3 regions of the Marinomonas primoryensis genome follow, and region 1 is predicted to be linked to each of the others. Evidence: predicted binding sites of a transcription regulator. Region 1 holds the regulator's gene; each other region holds the start of a gene.

Region 1 (4,196 bases):
CACTTAGCGGACAAAGAATTATTTGATTTTAAAGGGTTAAAGCAGTCGCCAGCGGCCTTTGACCGATTAAATATTATTTCATTATAGGATAAGAGAAATGAACCTCACACATAAAACACTATTGTTAACCGCCGGTATTCTAGGGTCATCTCTCGTAAATGCTTCAACTGCTTCTGTAGGTTTAACGAATGACACTGTTAAAGGTGACGTTAATCTAAACATGGGAACTTTTGGTATCGATGTAGGAATGAGCTACGATAAAGACGAAAGCCTTTCTACAGGACATATCGGCTTGAATGTAGAAGATTCCGAAGGGGCAGGTGGGCCTTTACAAGTAGGTATTGGTGTTCGTTTATATGCGATAGACGCTGATCGGAAGCAAGAAGAGGACTTATCTTTAGCGCTAGCGCTTGGTGGTTGGTACCGCTACACTCTTCCAGAAGCAAACCGAATAAGTATTTATGGGTCTTTGTATTACGCACCTGAAGTACTTTCCTTTACCAACCTTGATCATATGTACACTTATGAGTTTCGCGCTGAATACATGACAATGCGTAATGCACGCGTCTATCTTAGCTATGGTAAAACAACAGCTATATATGATGACAATAGTCGAATAGAAGCTAATAAAGGCTTATCTATTGGTGCATCAGTAGACTTTTAGTCTTAAAAAATTTCGCATATAAAAAAGGTGGCTCAGCCACCTTTTTTATATTTTGATGTTAACTAAAATCATTCTCCATCATAGGCGCACAGACTAAAAACAGGAATATCGCTGTCTCTTAACTTCTGGCTTCCACCAAGATCTGGCAAGTCAATAATCGCTGCTACTTCTTTGATGTTTGCGCCTTGCTTGGTCAATAATTTAATCGCTGCGAAAAGCGTACCACCAGTGGCAATTAAATCATCAAACAGCAACACTTCATCGCCAGCCTTTACCGCGCCTTCTTGGATTTCCAATTCAGCGTCACCGTATTCTAAAGCGTATTTCTGTGAAATGGTTTTGCCTGGAAGCTTGCCTTTCTTTCTAACTAAAATTAGAGGCTTCTGTAATTCGTAAGCCAATACTGCCGCGATCAAAAAGCCTCGAGCATCAATACAAGCAATATGAGAAATGTCCGTGGATATGTAACGATGAACATAAGCATCCACCACCATCCTCATGCCTTTTGGGTCGCTAAAAATAGGCGTAATATCACGAAAGCTAACGCCTTCTTTTGGCCAGTCTTCTACAGTTTGTATTAGTGATTTAACATAAAAATCGTCGTAAAGCATATCTAGTAGCGCCTCAATATATCAATCAAATTCGAGCAATTTTACCACAATCGCTAGCAACCCCAATGAGTTTTTGCATTTCGGGAAAATTGAGTATTTCAATTTCTTTACCATCGACGTGTATTAATTCACTTTTTTGGAATCGTGTAATCACACGACTCACGGTTTCAACCGCTAAACCAAGATAATTCCCTATCTCGCCACGAGACATAGACAAACGAAACGATGACGCCGAATAACCACGTATTTTAAACCGATTAGATAAGTTCAGTAAAAAAGATGCAACTTTTTCATCTGCATTCTTTTTACCCAATAAAACCATCATCTGTTGATCATCAGAAATTTTACGACTCATTATTCTAAATAATTGGTGCCTTAAAGAAGGGATCTGAACGGAGAGGTCTTCTAAGTGAGTAAATGGAATTTCACAAACTGTTGTTGTTTCCAAAGCCTTTGCTGAAACAGGGTACTTATTTGAGTCAATTCCACTAAGACCAACTAACTCACTAGGACAATAAAAGCCTGTGATTTGCTCTTCACCATAAGAAGTAATGTTAAAAGTCTTTAAGGTGCCGGAACGAACAGCATAAACAGAGTTGAAGGTATCCCCTTGACGAAATAAAAACTCCCCTTTTTTTAGAGGCTTTTTGCGCTCAATAATTTGATCTAGTTTATTGATGTCTTCATCCGCTAATGCAATTGGTAGGCAAAGCGCACTTAAGCTGCAATTTTGGCATTGCGAAGTAAGCGTACTGTTAAATCGTGATTGTGTGTGTGTCATTGCCATGTGAATCTCCCTGATTTCGATCTATATAACTTTTGAGTATTTTATAGAGTTATTCAAATATTTATCGAAAACCATACAAATACAACGAATAAGTAATCTACCGCGTTCCGTGACTTTTATAGTGGCCTGCACACCACCGCGATGAACTTCCACCATCTCATCATCGACCATAGGTTTTAGCATGTCTACTTCTTCACCAAAATAGTCGAAAAAACGTATATTAAACATTTTCTCGATAATGACAGTATTGAGTTCAAACTGCGCAATGAGCGTCATAATCACTGTGTGACGAATTCTATCATCTAAGTCGCTTATATAGCCTTTTGATATGGCCAATTGCCCCTTCTCGATACTATTTCTATATTTTGAAAGATCGGTATGGTTTTGAATATAAACGCCTTTTATATCACTAATGGCAGACACACCAAAAGCAACCAAATCAGTACCCGCATGAGTAGTATAGCCCTGGAAATTCCGCTGCAATTCGCCTTGCTTTTGAGCTTTGGCCAAGCTATCACCGGGCTTTGCGAAATGGTCCATGCCAATGTATTCATAGCCAGCCGAAATTAAAGATTCGATGCTCATTTTTAGCAAATCAAGCTTCATACTTGGTGATGGTAAGCTTTCATCCAATATACGCCGTTGAGATCGAAACCGTTCTGGCAAATGGGCATAATTAAAAAGAGAGATTCTTTCTGGCGATAACGCCACGACATCAGCTAACGTCGCCCTAAAACCTTCCATTGATTGATAGGGCAGGCCATAGATAAGATCGAAGTTTATCGATTTGATATTTAGTTTTCTGGCATCGCTAACCAAATCGGCTACCATTTTTATAGGTTGAATTCGATGGATAGCCTCTTGAACTTTAGAATCAAAATCTTGAACGCCGATACTGATTCTATTAATACCCATATCGGTTAGTAACTTAAGCTTAGAGTACGTAATTTCACGCGGGTCAATTTCGATACTGTAGTCTTGAGTTCCGTCATTAATCAAATTGAAATACTGCTTTATGTCACTAAACAACGACCGAATAAGCTCTTCTGTTAAAAAGGTCGGCGTACCTCCGCCAAAATGCAACTGCGTTACTTTTCTTGTGTGATCCAGCATAAGGCTACGCAGTCTCATCTCTTCACCCAAGAGCTCAACGTATTCGACACCTTTATCATACTGCTTAGTCACAATTTTATTGCAGGCGCAGTAATAGCAAAGGTGCGCACAGAAAGGAATATGGAAATACAAGCTAAGCGGTTTTTCTGATGGCATTAGCATCTTATCAATCAGAGCTATTTTGCTTATCGTTGAGTCAAATTGTGGCGCTGTAGGGTAAGAAGTATAGCGAGGTCCAGATAAATCGTACTTGCCAATAAGTGAAGAGTCCCAGATCATGGTGTGTTCCTATTAAAATTTCTAATAGGAGTGTACTCTTTTGTAAAGTGGAATCTTCTGATCCAGATCAATGATTACCGTCCCCGATTAAGAAAGTTTGAATGAAAAGCGTCGTGTTTTATAGCCAACAAGGTTCTAACCCTCTCTCGAATCTGATCTAATACTATTTTCAAAAATGGTCATCATGAATACTCTCCCTTTTTATATCGCTCATGGCGCAGGTGCAGGCCACAACAACCCTTTCTTAAAACGACTTTGTGAGAAAATTTCAGAGCAGAGAAAGCACACTATCATTCCTGTCACTTTTTCCTACATGCAAGAGCAGGAGCTGTCTGGCAAAAGAAGACCACCCCCTCGTTTCAATACTCTGATCCCCGAATACAGTGATTTAATTAAACATGAGCAAGCCTGTATTGTCGGTGGCAAATCAATGGGGGGACGAGTAGCGACGCAGCTAACAGAGCTTGCTATGGTAAAAGCAGTAGTCTGTTTCGGTTTTCCTTTTTATCCAGCGGGTAAGCCCGAAAAAAATAGATTATCTTTCCTATCAGAACTTCAGGTTCCATGTCTCATTATTCAAGGAACAAGAGATCAGCTCGGTTCCTATGAATGGGTAAACCAACAATCGCTACCGAACCTTGTTGAAATTATTTGGGTAGAAGGCGCCGATCATGATTTTAAAACACTTAAAAAACACGGTAAAACAATAAACGACACCATTTCAGAATTAGCAACTAGCACT
Region 2 (4,196 bases), 1.1 Mb from region 1:
ACTGACGAAAATTAAGGTGCCATCAAAGTCGATCAAAGCATTGTTAAGGGCTTCAATCGCTTCCATATCCATATGGTTGGTTGGCTCGTCCATGATAAGAACGTTTAAGTCCATCATCATTAACTTACCAAACAATAGACGGTTCTTCTCACCACCAGAGCAAACTCGGACTTTCTTATTAAAGTCATCGGCCGTAAACAATAAGCGACCCAGCATAGCGCGAACTTTTAAGTCATCATGTTTTACCGTACGCCATTTTGACATCCAATCAAACAAAGTCATATCAGAATTAAAATCTTCTGTGCTGTCCTGCGGGCAATAACCAATAACAGCATTTTCTGCCCATTTAATTTCACCTTGTTTGGCTTCTAATTCATTAATCAAACAACGAAGAAAGGTTGTTTTACCCGCACCGTTCTCACCGATAATCGCAAGCCTAGCACCAGCATCAAGAATAATACTGCCATCTGTAAATAATAGTTCATCCTCGTAGCCGTGCCCAAGCTCTTCAAGAATCAATGCTTGACGGTGAAGTTTTTTATCTTGTTTGAAGTTTAGCGATGGCGTCATCCGGCTTGACTGTTTTACTTCTGACAATTCAATTTTATCTAATTTTTTAGCACGAGAGCTGGCTTGCTTCGCTTTCGAAGCATTCGCAGAGAATCGATTTACAAACGCTTGCAAATCTTCCATTTCGGCACTTTTTTTCGAATTCTCGGTTAAAAGCTGCTCACGAATAAGAGACGACGCTTCCATAAAGTATTCGTAGTTACCTGGGTAAATACGCAACTCACCAAAATCAATGTCTGCCATATGCGTACATACAGAATTCAAAAAGTGACGATCGTGGGAAATGATAATCATGGTGCATTTACGTTGATTCAATACATCAGCCAACCAGTTGATGGTATGAATATCCAAGTTGTTGGTTGGTTCGTCTAACAGCAATATGTCTGGATTAGCAAACAAGGCTTGCGCAAGTAATACTCGAAGTTTCCAACCTGGTGCGACTTGGCTCATTAGACTAAAGTGATGATTTTCTTCAATCCCGGCTTCTAATAAAATGTCACCTGCACGGCTTTCGGCGCTGTAGCCATCCATTTCTGCAAACTCTGCTTCTAGCTCACCGGCACGCATACCGTCTTCTTCACTCATTTCTAGCTTGGAGTAAATCGCATCGCGCTCTTGTTTAATTTTCCACAGCGCCACATCGCCCATAATAACGGCATCAACAACGGAGTATTCTTCGAAAGCGAACTGATCCTGACTCAAGGTACCGACTTTTTCACCCGGCGTAATAGAAACGTTTCCAGAAGTCGGTATCAGTGCCCCGCTGAGAATTTTCATGAAGGTGGACTTACCGCAACCGTTAGCGCCAATTAGGCCATAACGATTGCCGTTACCAAATTTCGCTGAGATGTTTTCAAACAATGGCGTTGCGCCAAATTGCATGGTGATATTAGCCGTGGAAATCAAAAGAAAGTCCTGAAAAAAAAGAATAGAAAGCCGTTTACGCTTGTCGCCTGATCAGCGTACAAAATATAAACACAAAGGGGGGCGAATATAGTGATTTAATGCACTAAAGTCGAGGACTAAGCGATGTTTTTTGAATAAACAACCATATTAGAGAAGAGCACGCCTTAATAGCGCGGGATAGTTTCCTTCACCGATTGCTGATCCGTGTCTTCTTCGAAAGGTACTGTTGGATCTTGAGCAGGCATTGTTGGAGGCTGATCGACAGAGGGATTCTCTTCTTTCGTCGCCGTTTTTGGGGCTTCTGTGGCCATGTAAGCCATCACTTGTGTTGATAAAAAACTCAACACATCTCGACTGGCACCATTTAATAGGCTCTTCCGAATTTTCTTTGTGATATCCAGTTGCGTACTCGCGCCTAAAACAAAGCTTGCAATCAACCCTGCTGGACTGGTCGCTTTGTCTAGAACGTCATCAATGGCATTTTCACGAGATAGTTTGGCACGTTTTCCCAGTCGTTGAGTGCGTTCGTACAAGTGTTTTCGTTGCCTATGCATACGCTTAAGACCAAACATTACTTATTCCTCTTCCGTTGGAATAATAGCGTCCAACGTGCGGGTAAAATTCATGTTTTTCAATGTAATTCCAACCAAATAGAGCAAGACAGCCGCACTGACAAAAGTCATCAAAGTGGCACTCAATAAAATACCAACCAGTGAAAAGCCATAACTCCAAGCAATGGCAGCCGCGGTGGAAATAAGCAACAACCACGTAGTGAGTAACAAGAAAATGACACCGCACATTAAGGCGAGGAGCTGGGCGCTCGAAGTCACCCACATTTTAGCTTCTAGTGCTCCTAACCCTAATACGCTCTTCAACCAACTTTTGTGTGAGATGATAACCTCATCAAAAGCCGACGTCTCATCGGGTGAGTCGGTCTTCGATTGCGAGTCTGAATGCGGCGGTGTTTCCATGAAGTTTATTTACGCTTGCACAAAAAACTAGCAGCCAATGCACCTGCTAAAAAGGCGATACCGATAGTTTTGACTGGATGTTCTTTGGCGTATTCACCCACGGCAGAAGATACTTTTTCTGATTGGCTTTTCGCTGTTTCCGCGATTTTATGGGCTTGTTCGCTGATTTGATGAGCCACTTCTTCGATACGTTCTTGGCTTTTTTCTTTCACTTCAGCCGCGCTGTCTACCCCTTTATGGGCCACTTCAGCCGCACTATCTACTTTTTCATGTGCTTTTGATTGGGTCGTGTTTTTGATTCCGGTAGCCATTCTTTATTCTCCTTCTAAAAATGAAACTGATTTGTCAGCGCCCTCGAATTGAAGTCCGAAGTGCGACAAAAAACAAACAATTAATGCATGATACGGATCAGGCAAGAATATCAATCTTTTTATTCCCAGTATTTCTCTTAAGGCGATATCTCAAATATCACCGAGAAAGAAATAACGAAACAAAAGGTTTAACTTCTACCTTGTTATCTAGCCTACTGGGTTATATTTTGGTCGTCAAATGTACACGGAGAAACGCGCTCACTTTCCTTTTTATATGGTCGATCTTTAAAAAAGAGAACCTTTTTGCACAAAAACAGTTAGACAATATGCAAATCGATTCATGAATTTTTTCATGGTTTTCTAACTGTTATATTTAAAGATAAGCGTCGTCACTACTTTTTAAATCAACCCAAGCGCCCCAGCCTTTCCATTCATACTCATCCATGTCCGTTTCTGTCTCCAGTGCTTTTGAAGTACCTGAACGACGGTGGAATACATGTACATTTACTAATTTTTTAATGAAACGAGCCATCTTGCTTTCCTCACCTTTCATGAATTTAGTAATGTCATGCTAGCATTGAAAAAAGCAGATATATGTCAGCCTTTTCTAAAGAAACGCCCTTTCCCCATTATTCGAATAATCGCTGAATTTCTTGACGAGTAGTGCTTAATTGAGACAAAACGCACCTTCTCGTGCAACAAACAACACAATCTAAGCAACTTTAAGGAGTGCATGTGTTTAGTTTAGATAGACCACTGGCGTGACAGCGTAATCGCCTCCTCTAACGACGGCCAAGGAGCCATGTACAACAATTTCCCCAATAGTAAGACGGGCGCTAAGCCTGCTGGAGAATACTTAAATATCTCGGCTTTATAGCCTTCTTTGTCTAAAGTAATCGTAATATTATTTAATTGAAGTCCCGCCAGTCGACCACAAATAAAAGCACGTAATGTCCAAGTAGATAGCCTCCAGCAACTAACTTAATATTGATGTTCTCCGCCTACTTCCACAACATCTCGATGAACCGATGGCTATTTTCTTTATTTCAAACGTGTTACCAAGACCTGTTCAACACGAACACCTTCAAGGTCCAATACTTCAAACTTATAATCTGCATAGACAAAAAAATCTGTACGCTTTGGCAATCGCTTTAAACTATAAGTCATAAAACCACCCAGGGTTTCATATTGGCTACGATCTGGAAATTCTTCTATAGTAAGACTTCGCATAACATCACTGATCGGCGTCAATCCCTCTATTAACCAAGAATTCGCGTCACGCTGTACGATTTGTTCTTCGTCATGAGGCGTTAACAACCCCCCCATGAAGCCGCCAAGTAAGTCTTTCACCGTTACAATGCCAACAATTGTCGCGTATTCATTGACGATAACAGCAAACGCTTGTGGCGCCATTCTGAACGCATTTAACGCTTCCGAA
Region 3 (4,196 bases), 1.0 Mb from region 1:
TAACTCGCCGATTGAAATCCAAATAAAATGCATCGATATATTTAGAATCGCAAGCCAAACAATCAAGATGATAATGCCATTCTGACCAAATGTTTCCTGTGATTGCTCCGTAAACAAAGTAAACATGAGGAACACCATTAGCCAGCCTTTGCTGTTTAAAACTTGTACTAATAAACCATCAACAAAGCCCAGTGTTTCTGTTGTTCCTTCGAATTTTGTGGTGTGTGAAGAAATGAACGTAATGGCCAAATAAAGCAAATACACCGAGCCAAGGAGCTGTATGGTGTTCATCAGTGTTGGTTGAGAACGAACCACTTCTCCAAGTCCAAAACCGACAATTATAGATTTGACAATAAAGACGCTATCAACCCCCGCGAGCAAAGGAATTGAACGTTTTACACCTACTTTTGCGCCTGACATCGCAAATACTATATTGGCAGGGCCAGGGCTAAAAACCAGCGGAAACATCACTCCTAACCAAATAATAAACAAACTCATAGTCACTTCCTTTTTAAATGTAAGAGGTGAGGTTAACGAGCAACGTATTGCCTGTCTTGTATGAAATTGATCGTAAATGGTTTTCTAGTATTAAAAAAAACAGGTTCAAAGATAATTTGAAGGAGACACGCCAAAGGCTCTTTTAAAATTACGATTGAAATGACTCTGATCGTAAAAGCCGCACGCCAAAGACACATCAACACAACTCATTCCTTGCGCTAAAAAAAGTTTGGCTTTTTGGACTTTAACCAAGAGTAAATACTGGTGAGGCGTCACTCCAAACAGTAAATTAAAGTGCTTAATGAGTTGGAACCTTGAACAATTTGATAGGCGCTCTAGATCAGCAAGTGAAGGGTTGGAATCAAAATTATCATTTATGAAGTCTCGTGCTTCATAGCTGCTTTTCATATCAATAGGGTTAGGTGCTTCCAATTTGGCCGAACCATAGCTTGTAAATAACATTTCTAACGCCAAAGTAAATAAGGACTCTTTTGTTAGCGCAAAAGAAGCGTGTTCTAATGCCAAATGCAAATTTAACAACACCGTAAATAAGTCTTCATCGTATATGACTGGACGATTGATAATAGGGTCTATTGGCAAGCTACGTGTCTTAAATTGTTCGGCTAAGGCATTAAGGTCAAAATAAAACATTCTGTAGCGCCAGCCATTTTCTGTCCCTGAAAACCCGGTGTGAACTTCTGCAGGATTGATCGCGACAATATGCTTCTTCGGGACCAAGAGGTTATTGCCTCGATACAGTAAGCCTTCCGCACCTTCTTCAATAATCCCAATCGCTAACTCATCATGCCAGTGCTTCGAAAACTCAAACTTGGTGTAACTGGCAGACAGAAGCTCTACTCCAGAAAAAGCATCATTCGTCCATATTTTAGATGTTTCCAATGCCTAATCCTTAGAAGAAGAGTTGGGAGTAAAGTAAAAACACAGCCTCAACTATTATTTTTTAAAATACAACTTACATTCAGACAAAGAATACAATACCCACAGATGACTTGGTGGAATAATGCTCAATTTTATACGGCTAGATTTTAACGTTAATAGGTGTCTAGTAAAGACTGGGAAGTCCATAAAGCTTATTCGCACGCTAACTAGATCTATATCAACTTTGCTTGAAATTTAAACACTAATCGCTGAAGAAAGGCCTATGATGATGACAGGGTCAATGCACTGAACGAACGAATTCGTAAGAGAAAATGGTTACGATGGAAGTGAGGCGGTATGGAGTTTAAAGATTATTACAAAATTTTGGGTGTCGCTGAACAAGCCGACGCTTCCGCTATAAAAGCGAGTTATCGTAAGCTCGCTCGAAAATATCACCCTGATGTCAGTAAAGAGCATAACGCTGAGCAGCAGTTCAAAGAAGTGGGCGAAGCCTATACCGTATTAAAAGATCCAGAAAAGCGCGCTGAATACGATTTATTACGTAAGCAAGGTACGCGTAGATCTGATGGCGGCTTCCAGCCACCGCCAGATTGGCAGTCATCTCATGAAAATCATCAAGGATACAGCTACACTAGCGATGGTGATTTTAGTGATTTTTTCGATTCGATTTTTGGTGCCAGTCGCGGAGGCTCTCGTCAGTCGGATGATTTTCGGCGCTCAGCGAGTCAGCGTGGGCGCGATTTACATTACAAAATCGCGTTGTTTCTTGAAGAAGCGTATCAAGGTTGTCAGCGACAAATATCATTACGAGTTGCCGAGCCAGATCAAAATGGTGTCGTAAAGCAAAGAGACAAAACATTAAACGTAAAAATTCCCGCCGGCGTCACACAGGGTCAGCATATTCGTTTGGCTGGGCAGGGAGAATTAGGCATTGGTGGCGGCAAAGCGGGGGACTTACTGCTAGAAATTGAGTTTGCGCCGCACCCTTATTTTACGGTTGATGGCTCGGATATTTTATTGACCTTACCGGTTACTTGTTGGGAAGCGGCTTTAGGTGCGACCGTTGAAGTGCCAACTATTAACGGTAAAGTAAAATTGAAAATACCCAAAGCAGCCAATAGTGGTAACAAACTGCGTATCAAAGGCAAAGGCTTGATTAACAAAGGTGAGAAAACAACGGGCGATCAAATCGTGACCTTGCAAATCAGTTTACCAAAAGTACACAGCAGTGAAGCCAACGCACTTTACCAACAACTTGCTGAGTGTGAATCTAACTTTAATCCACGCCACGTTTTCGAGAGGTAGATGATGTCCAAATCAGAGATAGTAGTGATTGATTCTCAGCATGAGCATGTGCTGTTTACCTTAGAAGAAGTTTGCGAGCGCTGTGGTACTCACACACAGATGATTGTTGAAATGGTGGAATACGGCATTGTTGAACCAATCGAACAGCCTCTACTCGATGACTGGTATTTTAATAGCCAAGCGTTAGTACGACTACAGCGCGCTCAACGACTGATGATTGGACTGAAATTGAATTTGTCTGGTGTCGCGTTGAGCTTAGAATTACTTGATGAAATTGACGGTTTGCAACAGCACATTGAAGTACTTAGACGTCAGTTGCCTTGATGCCAAGGTTCCTTTCGTTCACTTAGAGGACATTTTTAGATTTATGTTTCTGAGGGGGAGTGGATCGCTACGGGGTTAATTTTATTGAATTCCACGTTGCTTTCAGTCATTTACTTGCATATAGTTTGGCGGATATACAATTGAGATTTCTGTTCATGCCACCATTTGTTTTAAATAACGTCAGTCTTTCAGCGAGAAAACACGGTTTCGTGTGTTTGTTGCTGTTTGTGCTATCGCTATTTTCGATGGCAATGGCAACGAACAATATGATGTCTTCGACTTCGAATATGATGCCTATGCAAGAACATACCATGTCGGAATTATCGGCTCATGTTATGTCTTCAGATGAAGGCTCCTCTTGTATGTCTACCTTGGTGGACGAATGCTCCAGCTTGATATCAGAACACAACCACCAAAATTGTATGGATAATCATTGCAGTAGCTTTTCTAGTTTACTGGTCAGCTATTATTCAGATTCCGAAAATCTTTCTTTTGTTCACACGGCATTACCGTCTGAATCCTACGTTTCTACCTACCCCAATACGCCTTACTTCCCTCCGATAGTCATTTCTTAAATTCGCTGTTTCACTCATCGCTGTTATTCGCGTTGAGATTTTATGAATTTAAAAATGAGTACTCGAGCCAATGGCCAAAAACAATCTTTTGGCATTCTGTCATGTGTTACAGAGTGTCTATTGCCGTCTATTTTTAATCGGTAAAACGCATCGTATTGCCTTTGTTTCTTTACTGTCGTTATTGCCGCTTGTTGCGAATGCAGAAGCGTTAAGCCTTCAGCAAGCGGTAGACAAAGCCGTCTCTCAAGATGATTGGTTGGTTTCCAGTCAGCAAAAAGAGAATGCCATTCGCGTGTTAAGCCAAGGCATGACGGCATTGCCGGATCCGAAAATAAATGTTGGCTTATTGAATATGCCAACCGACAGTTTTGATTTTAACCAAGAAGCGATGACGCAATTTAACGTGTCGGTATCGCAAATGTTTCCGGCGGGCGATACCTTGCGTTTAGCGGGGGAAAAGTACGCTGCGCAAGGCGATCAAATGCCGTTGATGCGAGACAATCGTCGCGCGATGTTAGCAATGGAGGTATCGAACCTTTGGCTAACGGCATACAGTTACGAAGAGAGCATCAAGCTCGTGAAGCAAAATAGAAC

Evidence for each region. The regulator FNR, encoded in region 1, switches genes on or off when oxygen is low (the NO sensors DNR and NnrR bind a similar motif). The targets are predictions, from matches to a motif close to TTGATNTANATCAA.
Region 2: a site for FNR is predicted at 2,846-2,859, ahead of MP3633_RS04625 (DUF883 family protein). Genes of this name have one in related genera too.
Region 3: a site for FNR is predicted at 1,606-1,619, ahead of MP3633_RS05120 (DnaJ C-terminal domain-containing protein). Genes of this name have one in related genera too.

Annotation. Positions count from the first base shown of each region.
Region 1 covers NZ_CP054301.1:2,130,338-2,134,533, forward strand. Annotated here, with positions in the region: gene ttcA (tRNA 2-thiocytidine(32) synthetase TtcA) at 1-87, shown strand, start outside; gene MP3633_RS09835 (YfaZ family outer membrane protein) at 98-664, shown strand; gene MP3633_RS09840 (adenine phosphoribosyltransferase) at 733-1,275, opposite strand; gene fnr (fumarate/nitrate reduction transcriptional regulator Fnr) at 1,301-2,062, opposite strand; gene hemN (oxygen-independent coproporphyrinogen III oxidase) at 2,084-3,454, opposite strand; gene MP3633_RS09855 (alpha/beta family hydrolase) at 3,639-4,196, shown strand, end outside.
Region 2 covers NZ_CP054301.1:992,680-996,875, reverse strand. Annotated here, with positions in the region: gene MP3633_RS04640 (ABC-F family ATPase) at 1-1,476, opposite strand, end outside; gene MP3633_RS04635 (hypothetical protein) at 1,641-2,048, opposite strand; gene MP3633_RS04630 (hypothetical protein) at 2,052-2,447, opposite strand; gene MP3633_RS04625 (DUF883 family protein) at 2,453-2,758, opposite strand; gene MP3633_RS04620 (hypothetical protein) at 3,132-3,290, opposite strand; gene paeA (polyamine export protein PaeA) at 3,800-4,196, opposite strand, start outside.
Region 3 covers NZ_CP054301.1:1,097,176-1,101,371, forward strand. Annotated here, with positions in the region: gene MP3633_RS05110 (LysE family translocator) at 1-498, opposite strand, end outside; gene MP3633_RS05115 (AraC family transcriptional regulator) at 604-1,398, opposite strand; gene MP3633_RS05120 (DnaJ C-terminal domain-containing protein) at 1,735-2,703, shown strand; gene MP3633_RS05125 (chaperone modulator CbpM) at 2,704-3,027, shown strand; gene MP3633_RS05130 (PHD finger domain-containing protein) at 3,183-3,602, shown strand; gene MP3633_RS05135 (TolC family protein) at 3,673-4,196, shown strand, end outside.